Regions from separate parts of the Paenibacillus vulneris genome, predicted to be linked through region 1. Evidence: predicted binding sites of a transcription regulator. Region 1 holds the regulator's gene; each other region holds the start of a gene.
What was found. Region 1 encodes LexA, which represses DNA repair genes until DNA is damaged. Its sites were predicted from a motif close to CGAACATATGTTCG; they were not measured.
Positions count from the first base shown of each region.

Region 1 (9,842 bases):
ACATCATCGCACTCTCCGATGCGACTCCGAATCTGGACGAATTGCTGAAAAAGTTCGAGCAGGTTCACACGCACACAGAAGATGAAGTTCGCGCCATTACGGCAGGTAAAGGGATCTTCATTATCAAAGGCACTGATGATGTAGGCTACTTCGACGTTGAGCTGGAAGCCGGCGACGTTATCTCCGTTCCTGAGCACAAACCTCATTTCTTCACCTTGATGGACAATCGCCAAATCGTAGCCGTTCGTTTATTTATTGAAACTGAGGGCTGGATTGCTCATCCGTTCGACGATCCTACCTTCCAAAAGGCCTAACCAAATAACCCCACTCAGTAGGGTATTGGTTCGAAGCCGATTCAGACAATTTGCGGGGAACCCCGATATTATAAAATGGCTGTAATGATTAGAAAAGACCCTCGAACTGAGGGTCTTTGTCGTTATAACAATTAACCAATAGATTGAATAATGCCCTGAATTTCACGCAAGCTTTTGATTTCGTAAGCAGGAATGATTTCATCCGTACGGCTAATTCCATGACGGTTAATCCACATGTTTCGCATGCCTACACGTCCGGAGCCCAAAATATCTGTAGTCAATTTATCCCCAATCATAACTCCTTGATCTGCTGTAATCCCAAGAAGCTCCATTGCATGGTTAAATATAGAGACAGCAGGCTTTCCTTCACCAAAATTCCCGGAAATAATGATATGGTCAAAATATGGGGCCAGATCCGGTACTCCTGCCAGCTTTTCATTTTGCAAATCCGGCGAGCCGTTAGTGAGCAGCAGCAGCTTGTACTTCTCTTTTAACTGCTTCAGCACTTCAAAGGTTTCTTCATAGACAATCGGCCGGTTACGACGCTCAGCTGGAAACAGCTCGCCCAAGCGGTAGCCCAGCTCAGGGTCATCGATGCCCAATGCTTTAAGTCCGCGTGTCCAGGATTCCGTCCGGTAGGTCGGAGCGAGCTTCTGCAGCTTGCGGAAGTTCTCGTTCTCGCCTTCGGTAAAATTAGCCCAGAGTCCCTCAAACGGATTAATTCCGATCATTTTCGTAAATGGAAATGTTTCGTAAGATTCATATAAAGCACGCGCTTCCTTACGAACCGCTTCCTCCAAAGCCGCAGGGTCCAGAGAATAATGCTTGGCCGCTTCCTCGCAAGTCGCCTGGAAAGCTTCCTTTACGCTCCGGTCATCCCACAACAGCGTATCGTCCAAATCAAATAAAACCGCTTGAATGCTCATCCTAGTCTTCCATCCTTTTCCCCATAAAATCTGTAGTGGTTCCCGTCGAAGCCATTGATTATTCGTTCTTCAGCTCTACATGATTCCGAGCCGCAAATTGCTTAAGCTGCTCCGACAACTCTTCCATATTAAATTGGTGGAACAATTTCGTAAATACCCATTTGTTTTTGCCCGTAGTCAAAGCTATCGCTACAGCGTCTTTTTGAATAACGATTTCCTGGATCTGCGCAGGCTCTACCCGCCGATCGCCTCCAAAACGCCGCGAAACGAGGTAGTCCTTACCGACCTTGAGGAAGGGCCGGCGTACCAGGAAAATAAATAAACCTAAGACCATATAGCTCCCGCCGGTCACCCAATACAAACTATCGTTCTGGTAGTTATTGCGAAAAGCGATAAAGCAGAAAATGCCGACGCAAACCAGCAGTAAAGGCATGAACCAGCTTCTCCCGCGTAACGTAACCGCTCCGTCCGAGGAGGATTCGCTCAATAAAGGCTTGCCTTGCTTGGCCCGGGCCTTATTGACCTTCTTAGAGTTTTTAAGAACCATCCGTTCCCATTTACGAGACATATCTCAATCTCCTTATAAAAGTACTGTATGAATACGCCAAAAAGTTGGAGTACCCGGAGTATCAAGAAGGCAGATACTACCAAACCATCCAACATAGGAATCATCTATTCAGTTATCGAAACATGAGCCAGTGCGATATCCCGGTGTATAAACCGGATCTTGTATTATCGTCATACCCAAGACTTGCTTGGAAAATGCCATATTGCTCTGCTCCACTGCTCCAAACTGCATGAAATGAAGTCCCCCTAATTATTGCTTGTTGTCATCATCAACGAATTTGATGTTCTCCAGCTGGTTGCGCAAATTGCTCTTAAATGCGTTAATATAACGCTTTCTAAGTTCGTTGCGTTCTTCGAGCTCTTCGTCTGTCAGCCCCACTGATTTCGCTTTGCGTGCCAACTCATTAATCCGTTTAATGTACTGATCGTGTTCCATTTCGTTCATTGTAATCCTCCTGGTCATGTCAGGCTTGATTCAGGCGCATTCCGGCTCTTTCTCAAGCACAGCTAAAAATGCATCAAATTATACTTTGACATTACAGGATTCGATTGTCAAGTGCAGTCGAAACAGAAGTAAGAACAACAAGGCTTAAGGCAGAACCAGGACTTGACCTACTTGAAGTACATTAGACTTCAAGTCATTCACTTTCTTCACTTCGTACATATAGTCACGGACATTGCGTCCCTTTCCCGCGTACTTGCTCGCAATCCCCCATAGCGTATCTCCTTTGACGACTTCGACGGTTTGCTCCAGATGGCTTCCGGTGTCAGCCGCAAATGCGTCCGAATTCCCGCCAATAAAGGAAAGGCAAATGCTGGCTATCAGGATCACTAACGCAATGACAAACAGCCCCCTCATTCTCCTCTTGGTACCGTTGGGATTTTCCCCTCTCCGTCTGTTTCCTTGCACCGAGACAACCGAGTTTGTAAGTAATTGTTCATTCATATACATGATCACGACCCCCAAACATTTGTTCTGTTTTTATAATAACGCGAACATTTGTTTGTGTCAATGCTATTTTTCGAACTTATGTTTGTACGAACTCCGGTTCTGTGATATAATTTGGTTAATTATTACCAATACTGGAGTGATACTTGATGAGCAAACTATCCAATCGGCAGCTGGCGATATTGGAATTTATTAAGAACGAAGTGAAAGATAAAGGCTATCCTCCATCCGTACGTGAAATTGGAGAAGCCGTTGGACTAGCCTCCAGTTCGACTGTTCACGGACATTTGGAGCGTTTGGAGAAGAAGGGTCTGATCCGCAGAGACCCTACCAAGCCTCGCGCTATTGAAATTACGGATGGCTCATCGACGGAAGGAAGCCAATTCGCTCTTTCCGTTTCCAGGGTACCTTTGATCGGACGCGTAACAGCTGGTGTACCTATTACGGCTACGGAGAACATTGAAGACTACTTCCCTCTGCCTTCGCATTATGTCGGAGATCATAACGTGTTTATGCTCAGCGTAATTGGCGACAGTATGATTGATGCAGGGATTCATAACGGGGACTACGTCATTGTTCGCCAGCAGCAATCGGCTAATAATGGAGATATCGTCGTTGCCATGACGGAGGATGACGAAGCCACGGTCAAGCGCTTCTTCAAGGAGAAGGATCATATCCGCCTTCAGCCGGAGAATTCCACCATGGAGCCCCTTCGACTCAAGCATGTGACCATTCTTGGCCGTGTTGTAGGCGTATTTCGCGACATTCACTAAGATGATTCCCAAGTATAACGGAAGGAAGCCAAGATGCAGGCGGCACCTGTACCTTGGCTTCTTTTATATTCCTTCTATTTATGCAAACGGCCTGTAACGAACCCGCCGATATGCCGTATAGCCTCCTCTCCTTCCGGCAAGATGCCTGCCAATTGCTGAAAAACGCACCACATCTGATCCCAAACCTCCAACGTGACATCAACCCCGGAAGCCCTTGCTTTGTCTGCCAATCGGGTACATTCGTCGAGCAGCACCTCTTGATCCCCTACTTGAATAAGTAAGGGAGGCAGTCCTTGCAGATTCTGGTTTAATGGCGACATTAACGGCGGCTTGGGCGATAAGGAGCCCAAATAATACTCCGCACACAACCTGGAGCTTTCCAGGCTACCTAGCGGGTCCGAGCTCGCATGGCTGATATAGGATTCACTATCAAAGTATATGAAGTCCGTATGGGGCGACAGCAGGAAAGCTCCAGCCGGCAGCGGGTCCCCTGCATCACGTAAAGTCAATAAAGTCATCAATGCCAGGCAGCCGCCGACAGAGTCTCCCCCAAGCATGATTTGCTTGCTGGGTATTCCCTGCTGCATCAGCCAACGGTAGGCTGCTAAACAATCTTCATTAGCTGCAGGATAACGATGCTCAGGAGCAAGACGGTACTCAATGACAAGCACTCGGGTACGGCTCTGTTCGGAGATTCGGGCCGCCAGATCCCTATGGGTATCGCATGAGCCCGAAATAAACGCGCCTCCATGAAAGTACAAGATGGCGTCATTACCATCTTCGGCCGCCTCTCCGGCCAAAACCCATTCCCCTTGGATATGGCCGACCATAACTCGTTCCGTCTTCACACCAGATAGCTTGGGCAGCGCTTGAACTGCCTCCCTTTCCTCCGAGCGAATTTGTTCTACGGTTTTTCGGGTAAAGGTAAACGATTGCCTGAGATGCTGCTTAATGGCCGCTAGAGTTTCCTTGCTGGATGATTTCATGTCATTTCCCCCCACATTTTAGTACTGAATATTCAGTATTAATAAATTAAAAAAAATTACTGATGATCCTTATGGTAAGCTCCATGTGAAGACATGAAAATGGAAAGGAATAATTCATCAAACCGCTTCTTCTCAATATCAAAATAACGAATCCACGATTCCGAATAGCATAAATACGCGAACAGAGGGATAATCCCCGTAAAAAATTCCGCGATCCGTCTTTCGTCAGGATCATACGCTTGATCTGTCTCGGCAAGACCCATCCGGGATTGCTCAGCCTGGATCATCGTTTCCACTACTTTATAGATGACAGGCTGTTCGTTGGATTTCTTGAGCGAATCGATAAACATGATACGGATCACATCGGAATTTTGTACCGCAAACTCCCTATAAATCGTCTGCAGCCTGCTTTGCATAGTGTTTGCTTTAGAATCATGAGTATCGGTCTTCGCTATCTGAAGCAGCTCACGATATTCCCGGATGAAATCCTCGTACAACACTTCCAGTATTTGGTCTTTGCTATTAAAATGGTAGTAAATCAAGGATTTGGGAACATGCGCTTCCTCCGCTATTTGATCGATTCTGGCTCCTTCAAAGCTTTTCTCTGCAAATACCCGGGCGGCGGCTTGTAAAATCCGTTTCCTCGCATCGGGTGTGTTCGTTCGTGTCATTTGTTCACCCTCATTTAGTACTGATTGTTCAGTACTAGTATATAACTTTATTTTGCATTTGTAAATATATGGTTTGAAATCACGTTGCTGCGAATCGCCTCTGCCCGCCAGCACATCATAAAAGCCCGGAACCTGAAGGTCCCGGGCCATAGTGAATACTCAGCGAGATTTATCTTAACTTAGTATAGCGTCAAATACTGCTCCCGCTCCCAAGCATGCACTTGAGTACGATAAATATCCCATTCAATCTCTTTCAATTCTACAAAATGCGCCAATGCGTGATCGCCTAGGGCATCACAGATGACATCATCCCGAAGCAGCTCATCCAGAGCCTGCTTCAAATCAACCGGAAGGCTAGGAATGCCCTGCTCCTCGCGTTCCTCTTCGGACATGACATAAATGTTGCGGTCTGTCGGAGGAGGAAGCTGCATTTTGTTCTTAATGCCGTCCAAACCGGCTCTAAGCATGACAGCTAGCGCCAAATACGGGTTGGCAGCAGGGTCCGGGTTACGAACCTCCACGCGAGTGCTTAAGCCGCGGGAAGCCGGAATACGGATCATCGGGCTGCGGTTGCTTGCGGACCATGCTACATAGCAAGGAGCTTCATAGCCGGGCACAAGACGCTTATAAGAGTTCACCGTAGGATTCGTGATGGCCGCAAAGGCGCGAGCGTGATGCAAAATGCCTGCCATGTAATGTCGGGCTTCAGCACTTAAACCCAGTCTATCGCTCTCATCGTAGAACACATTTCTTTTGCCGTTAAACAGCGATTGATGGCAGTGCATACCCGAGCCATTGACGCCGAACAGCGGCTTCGGCATAAAGCTGGCGTGCAAACCATGCTGTCTTGCTACCGTCTTAACAACCAGCTTGAAGGTTTGAATCTGATCCGCCGCTTTAATAGCATCGGCATATTTAAAGTCGATTTCGTGCTGGCCTGGAGCCACTTCATGGTGGGAGGCTTCAATTTCAAAGCCCATTTCCTCCAAGGTCAATACGATCTCGCGGCGGCAGTTTTCACCCAGGTCCATTGGAGCCAGGTCAAAATATCCGCCTTGATCGTTCAATTCCATGGTCGGATTGCCGTTATCGTCGGTTTTGAACAGGAAAAATTCCGGTTCAGGTCCTACATTCATAGCAGTGTAGCCCATTTCCTCGGCTTCCTTCAGCGCAGCCTTTAGAATACCGCGAGGGTCTCCAGGGAATGGCCGGCCATCCGGCAAATAAATATCGCAAATCAAGCGGGCGACCCGATCTTCCGTTACCCATGGGAAAATGACCCATGTACTTAGATCTGGATACAGGTACATATCGGATTCCTCAATACGAACATAGCCTTCGATAGAGGAGCCGTCGAACATCATTTTATTGTCCAATGCCTTCTCAAGCTGGCTTACCGGAATCTCCACATTCTTGATCGTCCCCAGCAAATCGGTAAATTGCAAGCGGATAAACCGAACGTTTTCTTCCTTTGCTATGCGCAAAATATCCTCTTTTGTGTATGTTTTCTCAGTCACGGTCCATTTCTCCTCCTTGAGATTATGTAAACTAACAGAGCATGTTCGTAAGACGAACTCTTACACAATCGAAAGAACATGCTCTAGAGAAGCTTTTATTTCTTGAAGAAGCGCGATAGCTCGCCTTGGATCAAGGATACTTGACCCGGCCGCTTGCCGCCGCCTAACAGCTGCTGCTTCAGCATGCGGTGCAGCTGGGTATCCGTTAATTCTCTTCGCTTCACTTCGGACTGTTCGTTCAGTACAGTTGCTTCCTCCGAATCCTTGGAGACAGGCAGGAGCACTTGCTTAATGCCAGCAATGTTGACCCCTTTTTCGATCAAGTCCTTGATTTCCAATAAACGCTCTACATCATTAAAGGAATATAGCCGCTGGTTGCCTCCGGTTCTTGCCGGAATGACAAGCTCATGCTGTTCATAATACCGGATCTGCCTAGCGGTCAGATCGGTCAATTTCATTACGATTCCAATCGGAAAAAGCGCCATATTACGGCGAATATCATCACTCATGACCTGTTCACCCCTGTAATCTAAAAACCTAGCTTCATTGTAACCTCACTACATAAATGTGTCAAGTTATGTTAGGTTTATGAAATGTGTCAGCATTAATTACAGTAGGCCGCGGTCTATCATATTTTGCAATGCGGTAAGCACACCCAGCTTGCAGTGGGAATAGGTTAGCCCGCCCTGCATGTAGGCAATATAAGGCTCGCGGATAGGCGCATCGGCGGACAGCTCCAGGCTTCCCCCTTGAATGAAGGTGCCTGCAGCCATGATGACCGGGTGCTCATAGCCTGGCATATCCCAAGGCTCCGGAACGACATGCGCATCCACGGCGGCCGCCTGCTGAATCCCTTGTACGAAGGCAATCAGGTGCCGGTCGCTTGTAAATTGAATCGCTTGAATCAAATCGGTTCTAGGATCATTCCAGTGAGGATGCGTGGTGAAACCAAGCTGTTCAAACACGGCTGCCGCAAAGATCGACCCCTTCACGGCCTGTCCGACCAAATGGGGCGCCAGAAAGAAGCCCTGGTACATACTGCGAATCGTGCCCAGCATAGCTCCAACCTCGCCGCCAATACCGGGAGCCGTCAATCGGTAGGAAGCCAGCTCTACGTATTCGCTTTTACCGGCGATATATCCTCCCGTAGCGGCAAGACCTCCGCCGGGATTTTTGATCAACGAGCCCGCCATCAGATCTACACCCACTTGAGTTGGCTCCATCAGCTCGGTAAACTCGCCATAGCAATTATCTACGAATACGATTACGTCCGGTTTCAGCTGCTTGACAAAACGCACCATCTCACCGATTTTCTGCACCGTAAAAGACGGTCTCCACGAATAGCCGCGGGACCGTTGAATGCCGATCACTTTCGTTTGTTCTGTAACCCGTGTACGGATTTCATCATAATTAGGCGAGCCGTCCTCTAGAAGCGCCACTTCACCATATGCAATGCCCCAATCCTGCAAGGAGCCTTTCCCGTCGCCAGGATTCCCAATCACTTTATGCAGAGTATCGTAAGGACGGCCCGTAATCATCAGAAGCTCGTCCCCCGGTCTTAGAACTCCGAACAGCGCCGTTCCTATCGTATGAGTCCCGGACACAAAATGCGGCCGCACCAAGGCGGCCTCCGCTCCAAACACCTCCGCATAGACCAAATCCAGCACTTCGCGCCCGCGATCATTATAACCATACCCCGTAGAACCGGAGAAATGGTAATCACTGACCTTATGGTTTTGGAAGGCGCGAATTACTTTCCACTGATTTTGATCCACAATACGGTCGATTTCTTTGACCTTCTCTTCAATAACCTGCTCGGCACGCTCCATCCATGCCGTAATGCGTTCGTTAAACATGCTCCGAATTCTCTCCCTCATTCTGTGCCTGATCCATGGCGTATGCAGCCAATAAATACCCCAGCTTATCATATTCTTTATTGTTCACTCTTACCTGCAGCAGCATGTCGCCGCCATCTACCTCATTCTCCAGCACTTCGCCTACACGATAGACCAGAGAGATCATGTCGCCTTTTTCCGCAGGGATACGGAACGTCTTGCATTCTCCCATAAGCCGCGCTTCAATCAGCTCGCCGATCCGCTGCAAATCTTCCTCACGGTAAGCGGAAATCCGCAAAAATTCCCCTTCCGTCGTCAGCATCTCCACCTGTTCCGGTGTACATAAATCCACTTTGTTGAACAGGGTGATCCGTTCCTTGCCGTGAGCGCCAAGCTCTCTTAGAACCTGATCCACGACCTTCATTTGAGTATCCATCATTTCCGAGGAAGCATCCACGACATGAAGAATCAGATCGGCTTCGCAGGCCTCTTCCAGAGTCGCGCGGAATGCGGCTACAAGATCATGCGGCAAATTTTGAATAAACCCTACCGTATCCGTCAGCACGATTTCTTTGCCTCCCGGCAGCTCGAAAGTGCGTGAGGTCGGGTCCAAGGTAGCAAAAAGCTGATTCTCCACATATACATCAGCTTGAGTCAGCTGCTTTAACAGCGTGGATTTCCCCGCGTTGGTATAGCCTACCAGAGCTACCTGAAAAACTCCCGTCTTCTTACGGCGCTCTCTGTGCAAGGTCCGGTGCCGTACAACCTCCTGCAGCTGCTGCTTCAGCTCGCTGATCCGGTTGCGGATATGACGGCGGTCCGTCTCCAGCTTCGTTTCCCCCGGTCCTCTCGTACCAATACCGCCGCCAAGCCGGGACAGGTTGGCGCCCTGTCCGGAAAGCCGCGGCAGCAAATAGCTGAGCTGTGCAAGCTCCACCTGAATAATGCCTTCCCGCGTTTTGGCCCGGCCGGCGAAAATATCAAGAATCAGCTGGGTGCGGTCGATGATCTTAACGTCGAGAAACTGCTCCAGATTGCGAACCTGCGCGCCGGAGAGCTCCTGATCGAAGATCGCCGTGTTCGCATTATGTTCATCCAATAGCTGCTTCAGCTCCTCGGCCTTTCCTTTCCCTATGAACCATTTGGTATCCACCGTCTCGCGGTTCTGCGACAATGTATCAAGGACAATCACTCCGGCCGTCTCCGCAAGACTCACCAGTTCATTCAAGGAATATTCGGGTGAATAGGCCTCCTGCCTTTTCAAATCCGGAGTAACAAGGCTGACTAATACAGCTCTCTCTTGC
Region 1 covers NZ_BAABJG010000026.1:6,752-16,593, forward strand. The annotation lists gene ABEA66_RS22360 (1,2-dihydroxy-3-keto-5-methylthiopentene dioxygenase) at 1-314, shown strand, start outside; gene ABEA66_RS22365 (HAD family hydrolase) at 446-1,240, opposite strand; gene ABEA66_RS22370 (hypothetical protein) at 1,299-1,808, opposite strand; gene ABEA66_RS22375 (DUF896 domain-containing protein) at 2,058-2,243, opposite strand; gene ABEA66_RS22380 (LysM peptidoglycan-binding domain-containing protein) at 2,397-2,759, opposite strand; gene lexA (transcriptional repressor LexA) at 2,906-3,529, shown strand; gene ABEA66_RS22390 (alpha/beta hydrolase) at 3,604-4,515, opposite strand; gene ABEA66_RS22395 (TetR/AcrR family transcriptional regulator) at 4,572-5,186, opposite strand; gene glnA (type I glutamate--ammonia ligase) at 5,366-6,703, opposite strand; gene ABEA66_RS22405 (MerR family transcriptional regulator) at 6,799-7,212, opposite strand; gene ABEA66_RS22410 (methionine gamma-lyase family protein) at 7,312-8,559, opposite strand; gene hflX (GTPase HflX) at 8,552-9,842, opposite strand, start outside.

Region 2 (3,512 bases), on a different contig from region 1:
CATCTCTCTCGTGGAGATGGGCAAAGTAGGGGCTTGGATTGCTATTGTCATTATTAGCCGTGAATTCGCAGTTACCGGATTGCGGCAGATTGCGCTGCTAGAAGGTCATGTCATTGCGGCAAGCAAGTGGGGAAAATGGAAAACGGCGACGCAAATTACGGCGATTATCGCCTTGCTCATCAATAATTTTCCGTTCGCATTTATCAATTTCCGTTTTGATACGCTGGCGAGCTGGGTTGCTGCCATTATTACCCTTTACTCCGGCTTTGATTACTTTATCAAAAATAAACATGTTTTAAACTTTAACGAATAAGAGACAGTAGGAGTATCCTATTGTTTTTTATTTCACGTTATTGCTTATATATAAATTTCAGGGCGCCCCGCAAAGTACCTGAATCCGCCTCGCATCCAAGGCCCCACTTTGTGGGGTTATTTTTATTATGAGGAGTTGTTGCTATGAAAGCGGAAATCATTGCCGTAGGAACCGAATTGCTGCTCGGGCAGATCGTTAATACGAATGCCCAATTTTTGTCCCGCGCATGTGCTGATCTTGGCGTAAGCGTCTATTTTCAAACGGTTGTAGGAGACAACGAGAGCCGTTTGACTGAAGCGATTCGAATCGCCTCCAGCCGAGCTGATCTGGTCATTTGTACCGGCGGATTAGGTCCGACGCAGGATGATTTGACAAAGGACGTGTTAGCGGCTTATACAGGACAGAAATTACATATCCACCAACCGTCGATGGACAAGATCGAGGCGTTCTTCCGAAATCGCGGCGCCCATATGGTAGAGAGCAACAGGCGCCAGGCCTTGATGCTTGAAGGCAGCGATCCGCTTCCTAACGATACTGGTATGGCGGTCGGTGTGGCTCTGACTCACGAACAGACGCATTTTATTCTTTTACCCGGCCCGCCGAAAGAAATGAAACCCATGTTTGAACGCTATGCGTCTGTTTGGATTTCCGCCAAGATGGGGGAGGTTCGGCCGTTATATTCGCGAATGCTTAAATTTGCGGGCATTGGCGAATCGCTGCTGGAGCATGAACTGATCGACTTGATTCAGGACCAAACGGATCCGACCATTGCCACCTATGCCAAGGAAGGTGAAGTGGCGGTTCGCTTGACGACAAGAGCCTCATCCGAGGCGGAGGCGGAGAAAGCATTGGCACCCGTTGAATCAGAAATTCGAAGCAGATTAGGTCAGTATATTTATTCTAACGAGGATATCCCCCTCGAAGAAGAGATCATTCGCCTTATGCAGAATAAACAGCTGAAATTGGCCGTTGCGGAAAGCTGCACGGGCGGACTCGTCAGCGATCTTCTAACGGCTGTTCCGGGCAGTTCTGCGGTGTTTCAGGGCGGCATAGTCGTTTACACCAACGAGTGGAAGAACAGGCTCCTGAGCGTCCCTCTGGACGTTCTGGAAGGAACGGGCGCACCCGGGGCGATCAGCGATGTTACGGCCCGGCTATTGGCCGAAAACCTGCTTAAGCAGTCGGATACGGATTATGCCATTGCCATTACGGGAGTAGCGGGTCCGGGAGAGTCCGAAGGCAAGCCGGTTGGCCTCGTTTATATTGGCGTTGCGCAAAAGCGGGGAGAGACCGTCATTAAGCAGCTTCAGCTTGCAGGAAACCGCGAATTGATTAAGCTTCGCGCAGCCAAAAGCGCGCTGTATCAGCTGTGGAAGCTTCTATAAAAGCTTCGGGATGATTATAAAAATAGTGCTTGTAATTTATTCGTAAGTTGTAATATAATAGGTTTAACGGAAGAACCGTAACAATGCATATATCTTGTTGCGGTTTTTATTTTGACTATCAATCGAATGTATGTTCGCAAAAAATGCTTGGCAATAGAGTGAAAACAAGTTATCATGGAAGTAATTATAAGAGAGAAAAGGAAGTGACCATTGTGTCAGATCGTCGCGCAGCATTGGAGAATGCACTCCGTCAAATCGAAAAGCAGTTTGGTAAAGGCTCTATCATGAAACTGGGTGAATCCACCCATATGCAAGTTGAAACTATCCCAAGCGGTTCGTTGGCTCTCGATATCGCCCTTGGTATCGGCGGCTTTCCGCGCGGTAGAATTATAGAAGTATACGGACCGGAATCCTCCGGTAAAACGACAGTAGCCCTTCATGCGATTGCTGAAGTGCAAAAGGCCGGCGGACAAGCTGCCTTCATCGATGCGGAGCACGCGTTGGATCCACTGTATGCAAGCAAGCTGGGAATCAATATCGATGATTTACTCCTGTCACAGCCGGATACGGGAGAGCAAGCGTTGGAAATCGCCGAAGCTCTCGTTCGAAGCGGCGCTGTCGATATTATCGTCATCGACTCCGTTGCAGCACTGGTGCCGAAGGCAGAGATCGAAGGCGAGATGGGAGATTCCCATGTCGGTTTGCAGGCAAGACTTATGTCTCAGGCATTGCGTAAGCTGTCGGGTGCTATTAACAAATCCAAGGTTATTGCCATCTTCATTAACCAGCTTCGTGAAAAGGTAGGGGTAATGTTCGGAAATCCGGAAACAACGCCGGGCGGACGCGCATTGAAGTTCTATTCCACAATTCGGCTGGATGTTCGCCGCGTAGAGACAATCAAGCAAGGCAACGACATGGTGGGTAACCGTACCCGGATTAAAGTCGTTAAGAATAAAGTGGCACCTCCATTCAAGCAAGCGGATATTGATATTATGTACGGAGAGGGCATTTCCAAAGAAGGCAGCATTATTGATATCGGAAGCGAAATGGACATTATCCAGAAGAGCGGCGCATGGTATTCTTTCAACAACGATCGACTCGGTCAGGGCCGTGAGAATGCTAAGCAATTCCTGAAAGAAAATCCGCAAATTGCTGATATCATCGAGAAGAAGATTCGCGAGAACAGCAATCTGATCATTGCCAACGGTTCTGATCTTCATGATCAAGACGAGGAAGAGGACGATCTGCTGGCATTTGAAGAATAAATCGGAGTGACTATAGTGCAAGGCACCTTTACTTCAAGTATAAGGTGCCTTTTCTACCATATAGGAACAGCTACAAAAGGTCCAGAATAGAGGTTTCTATTTCTTAACATGTTAGCATTTATCAATTTTATGCTTCCCCATAAAGTACCTGAATCAGCTTCGGTTCGAGGTTCCCGCTTTATGAGGTTATTTTATGTTTGAGGTGTTTAGGATTGGATAAAGAAACCGAAGAAGGGATGCACAGCGGGACGATTACCAAGGTAGAGCGGCAAAAACGGGTCAAGGACAGATATAACCTGTATATCGATGAACAGTATACGTTCTCGGTTCATGAGGATATATTGATTAAGTATAGGCTTGTCAAGGGCTCGGTTATCAGTGTCGAGGAGTTCAAGGCGATACTGTATGCCCAAGAGAAGCAGCAAGCCTATCTTTACGCCATTCGGCTCTTATCGTCCCGTCTTCGTTCCGAGCATGAGCTTGCAGCACGTCTTAAGCAAAAAGGATATGAACCTGCGATTAGAACGATCACTATTGAAAGGCTCAGGC
Region 2 covers NZ_BAABJG010000044.1:165,894-169,405, forward strand. The annotation lists gene pgsA (CDP-diacylglycerol--glycerol-3-phosphate 3-phosphatidyltransferase) at 1-313, shown strand, start outside; gene ABEA66_RS29925 (competence/damage-inducible protein A) at 457-1,698, shown strand; gene recA (recombinase RecA) at 1,911-2,963, shown strand; gene ABEA66_RS29935 (RecX family transcriptional regulator) at 3,176-3,512, shown strand, end outside.
Region 2: the regulator LexA is predicted to act here: its motif matches at 1,822-1,835, upstream of recA (recombinase RecA).

Region 3 (3,512 bases), on a different contig from region 1:
GGAAGCGGAAAAAACTTTCTGCCGAAAGGGGCTTTTTTTGACATTCCTGCAGCTGTCTTATCTGCCAAACTGAGGTTTCAGATATTCATATGAGACTCAATAATTCACATTGATCTGCCCTCTGTCAGAGCTTACTATTATGGTAATAGCTGCAGGAGGGATGAAGAATTGAAGGTTCATTATCGATTTGCGCTTCATGAGGAAGAGACAAGCTCCGATTCGATTCCGCTTCAGGAATCGGCGGCTTACGATGCGGTTAAAGGCTACGGGTATGCAAAAGCGGTCAAGCCGTCTAAAAACGAGGATCTGAGGGATTCCTGGGCAGGGGACTACTTTGCCAAGCCTGTACCGACGCTGCTTGTGGATGTTCCCTATGGAGCCTACAGGGTATCCGTAACCCTGGGGAGCTGGGAGGCACCTTCGTCGACGACCGTCAAGGCGGGATTAGGGAGACTCATGCTTGATAACGTTAGAACGGAATCCGGTCAAATCGAGCGGTCGACATTTGCAGTGCTAGTAGAGGATGGTCAGCTGAAGCTTGCGGTTTCGGGAGAGGCGCCAAGCGTAAGAGCGATCGAAATCGAAAGCGCGCCTCGACTGCCTACCTTATTTCTGGCGGGAGATTCTACAGTCACGGATCAGCCGTCCGGACAATATCCGTACGCCGGCTGGGGGCAAATGCTGGGCAAGTTTCTGGGCCCGGAAATCGCCATATCCAATCACGCGCGGTCCGGAAGAAGCTCCAAGAGCTTTATTACGGAAAACCGGCTGAATAATATTTGGAATAAAATAAAGCCCTCCGATTATTTGCTGATCCAGTTCGCGCACAATGACGAGAAGGACAATGAGGGCGGGACGAAGCCCTTTACCACATACCAGCAATATTTAAAGGAATATATAGATGGAGCCCGCGAGCGGGGAGCCTTCCCCGTACTGGTAGCGCCGATGCACAGACGTTTCTTTGAGGAAAATCACTGTATCCGCAACACCCATGGCGAGTACATTGAGGCGATGCGTCAGCTTGCCGTACGTGAGGGAGTTCCCTTTTTGGATTTAGCGGCCAAGAGCAAGCAATTATTCGAGCGGCTGGGTGAGGAAGCGACCAAGGAAATTTTTATGTGGGCCGACCCCGGAACATGGGCTAATCTGCCTGAGGGAGCTCAAGACAATACCCATTTTTGCGAATACGGCGGAATTGAAATAGCCCGGCTCGTTGTGGAGTGTATCCGGGAAGCCGGTGTATCCCCGCTGATGACGTATTTACGAACCTGATTCTCCGAATCATAGAAATGTTTAAACTCTGGAACCGGAACGCGTTTGCGCCCGGTTTTTTTGTATTATAGGCGATGAAGCGCCGTCTATCGCAAGGAGGGTCCGGTTACGACCAAAAGGCTTAAGCGAATGGGGTGTACTCCCGGGCGCATCTTTTTCAGTCACCATGGATAAGAACGAATGTTCTAAGTTCCCATGGTATGATATACTAATCCAAAACATCCCTTTCCCACGATTCTTTATTTTTTGGTAGAATAGTAGAGTTAGGGAGTTATTTACAGAGGTTGGATAAGCACAGGTTTTACCATCGTTGAGGGGGAAGCGATATGGCGATCCGTTTTGTTCTCGGGAGATCCGGAAGCGGAAAAAGCGACTATTGTTTGCGAAATATAAAAGAAAAGCTGATCGAAGCGCCGAGCGGGAGGCCGATCATTCTGCTGGTTCCGGAGCAGGCAACGTTTCAGGCGGAATATGCGCTGGTCTCTGCACCCGAGCTTGGAGGCACGCTTCGCGCCCAGGTGCTCAGCTTTAGAAGGCTGGCATGGCGCGTCATGCAGGAAGCGGGAGGGACGGCAAGGCTGCCGATAGACGAAACAGGCAAAAAGCTGCTTCTTCATAAAATTATACATAGGCAAAAAGACCGTTTGAAGCTGTTCTCCACTACAGCGGATCAAATGGGTTTCATAGAAAAAATAAACGACTTGTTCAAGGAATTCAAAAGGTACTGTGTGACGTCGGAAGGCTTGTCGCAATTCCTGGAGAGCCCTTCGATGCAAAATCAGACACTGTCAATGAAGGAAAAGCTGCACGATCTTCAGCTTCTATTCGGAGAGTTCGAGCAGGAGCTGTCACGAACCTACCTGGATGGCGAAGATTATTTGACGCTGCTCGCATCACAGCTGTCGCAATCCGAGTACGTGCGCGATGCCGAATGCTGGATCGACGGCTTCCACGGCTTCACTCCCCAGGAATTTGCAGTCATTGAAAGCTTGGCTTCCGTATGCAGTGAAGTGACAATGACACTTTGTCTTAATAGGGAGTACCGCCTTGGCGAGAAGCCTCATGATCTGGATTTGTTTCATCCGACGGCGAGAACCATGCTCCAGCTGCTGGAGAGGATGGATAGGCTGCAGATTCCCGTTCGGGAAAGCATCCTGCTGAATGCGAGTCCGCCGGTTCGTTTTATGGAAAATCCTATGCTGGCTTACATGGAGCAAGCTTTTGAGCATCGGGTGAAGAAGCCCTACAACAGTCCCTTTAAGTCTGCTGCGGAAGGCATTCGTCTGACCGCTGCCGTAAACCGCAGAGCGGAGGTTGAGGGGGCGGCGCGCGATATTCTTAAGCTGGTCCGGGAGGAAGGGGCTCGTTTCCGAGATATTACCGTAACCGTAAGGAACGCGGAAGTCTACGGAGACCTGTTCTCCTCTACATTCGCCGACTTCGGCATTCCTTATTTTTTCGATCAGAAGAGAACGGTGATGCACCATCCGCTGGTGGAGCTGATTCGTTCGTCGCTGGAGGTTATTCTCCATTATTGGAAGTATGATGCCGTATTCCGCTGCGTCAAAACGGATTTCTTTTTGCCGCTCGGCAATGACGATACGGGGATCCAGTTGGATCGCCATGCGATGGACCAGCTCGAGAATTATGTGCTGGCCTTCGGGATTCAAGGAGCGCGGTGGTTCGACGGCAAGCCGTGGACTTATTCGCTGCGCGCCAGTCTTGAGCAGCCGGAGGCAACTGCAAGTGAAGCCGAAGCGGCCTTTTTACATAAAATGAATGTTTGCCGCAGCAGGGTCGCCGAACCGCTGTATGCGTTTCAGGAACAAATGAAGCGCAGCCGGACGGTTCAGGAGAAGGTAAAAGCGCTCTATGAGCTGCTGGTTCAGCTTCAGGTGCCGCAAAGGCTCGAGAGCTGGAGCCAGAGAGCCATTCGCGACGGAAAGCCGGAAAAAGCCCGTGAGCACTCCCAAGTATGGGACCGGATCATCGACATGTTCGATCAACTGGTAGAGCTTCTTGGGGAGGAAGAGGCGTCAACCGAGACGTTTGCAGCTCTTCTCGAAACGGGAATGGAAAGCATTAAGCTAGGGCTGGTGCCGCCGTCGCTCGATCAGGTTTTGATCGGAAGCATGGACCGGACGCGGACCGGTAACGTGAAGCATGTCTTTGTGCTTGGCGTCAATGAGGGCGTCATCCCGTCCAAAATGAAAGAAGACAGCGTGCTGAGCGAGCCCGAG
Region 3 covers NZ_BAABJG010000022.1:249,922-253,433, reverse strand. The annotation lists gene ABEA66_RS20975 (rhamnogalacturonan acetylesterase) at 169-1,272, shown strand; gene addB (helicase-exonuclease AddAB subunit AddB) at 1,599-3,512, shown strand, end outside.
Region 3: the regulator LexA is predicted to act here: its motif matches at 1,446-1,459, upstream of addB (helicase-exonuclease AddAB subunit AddB).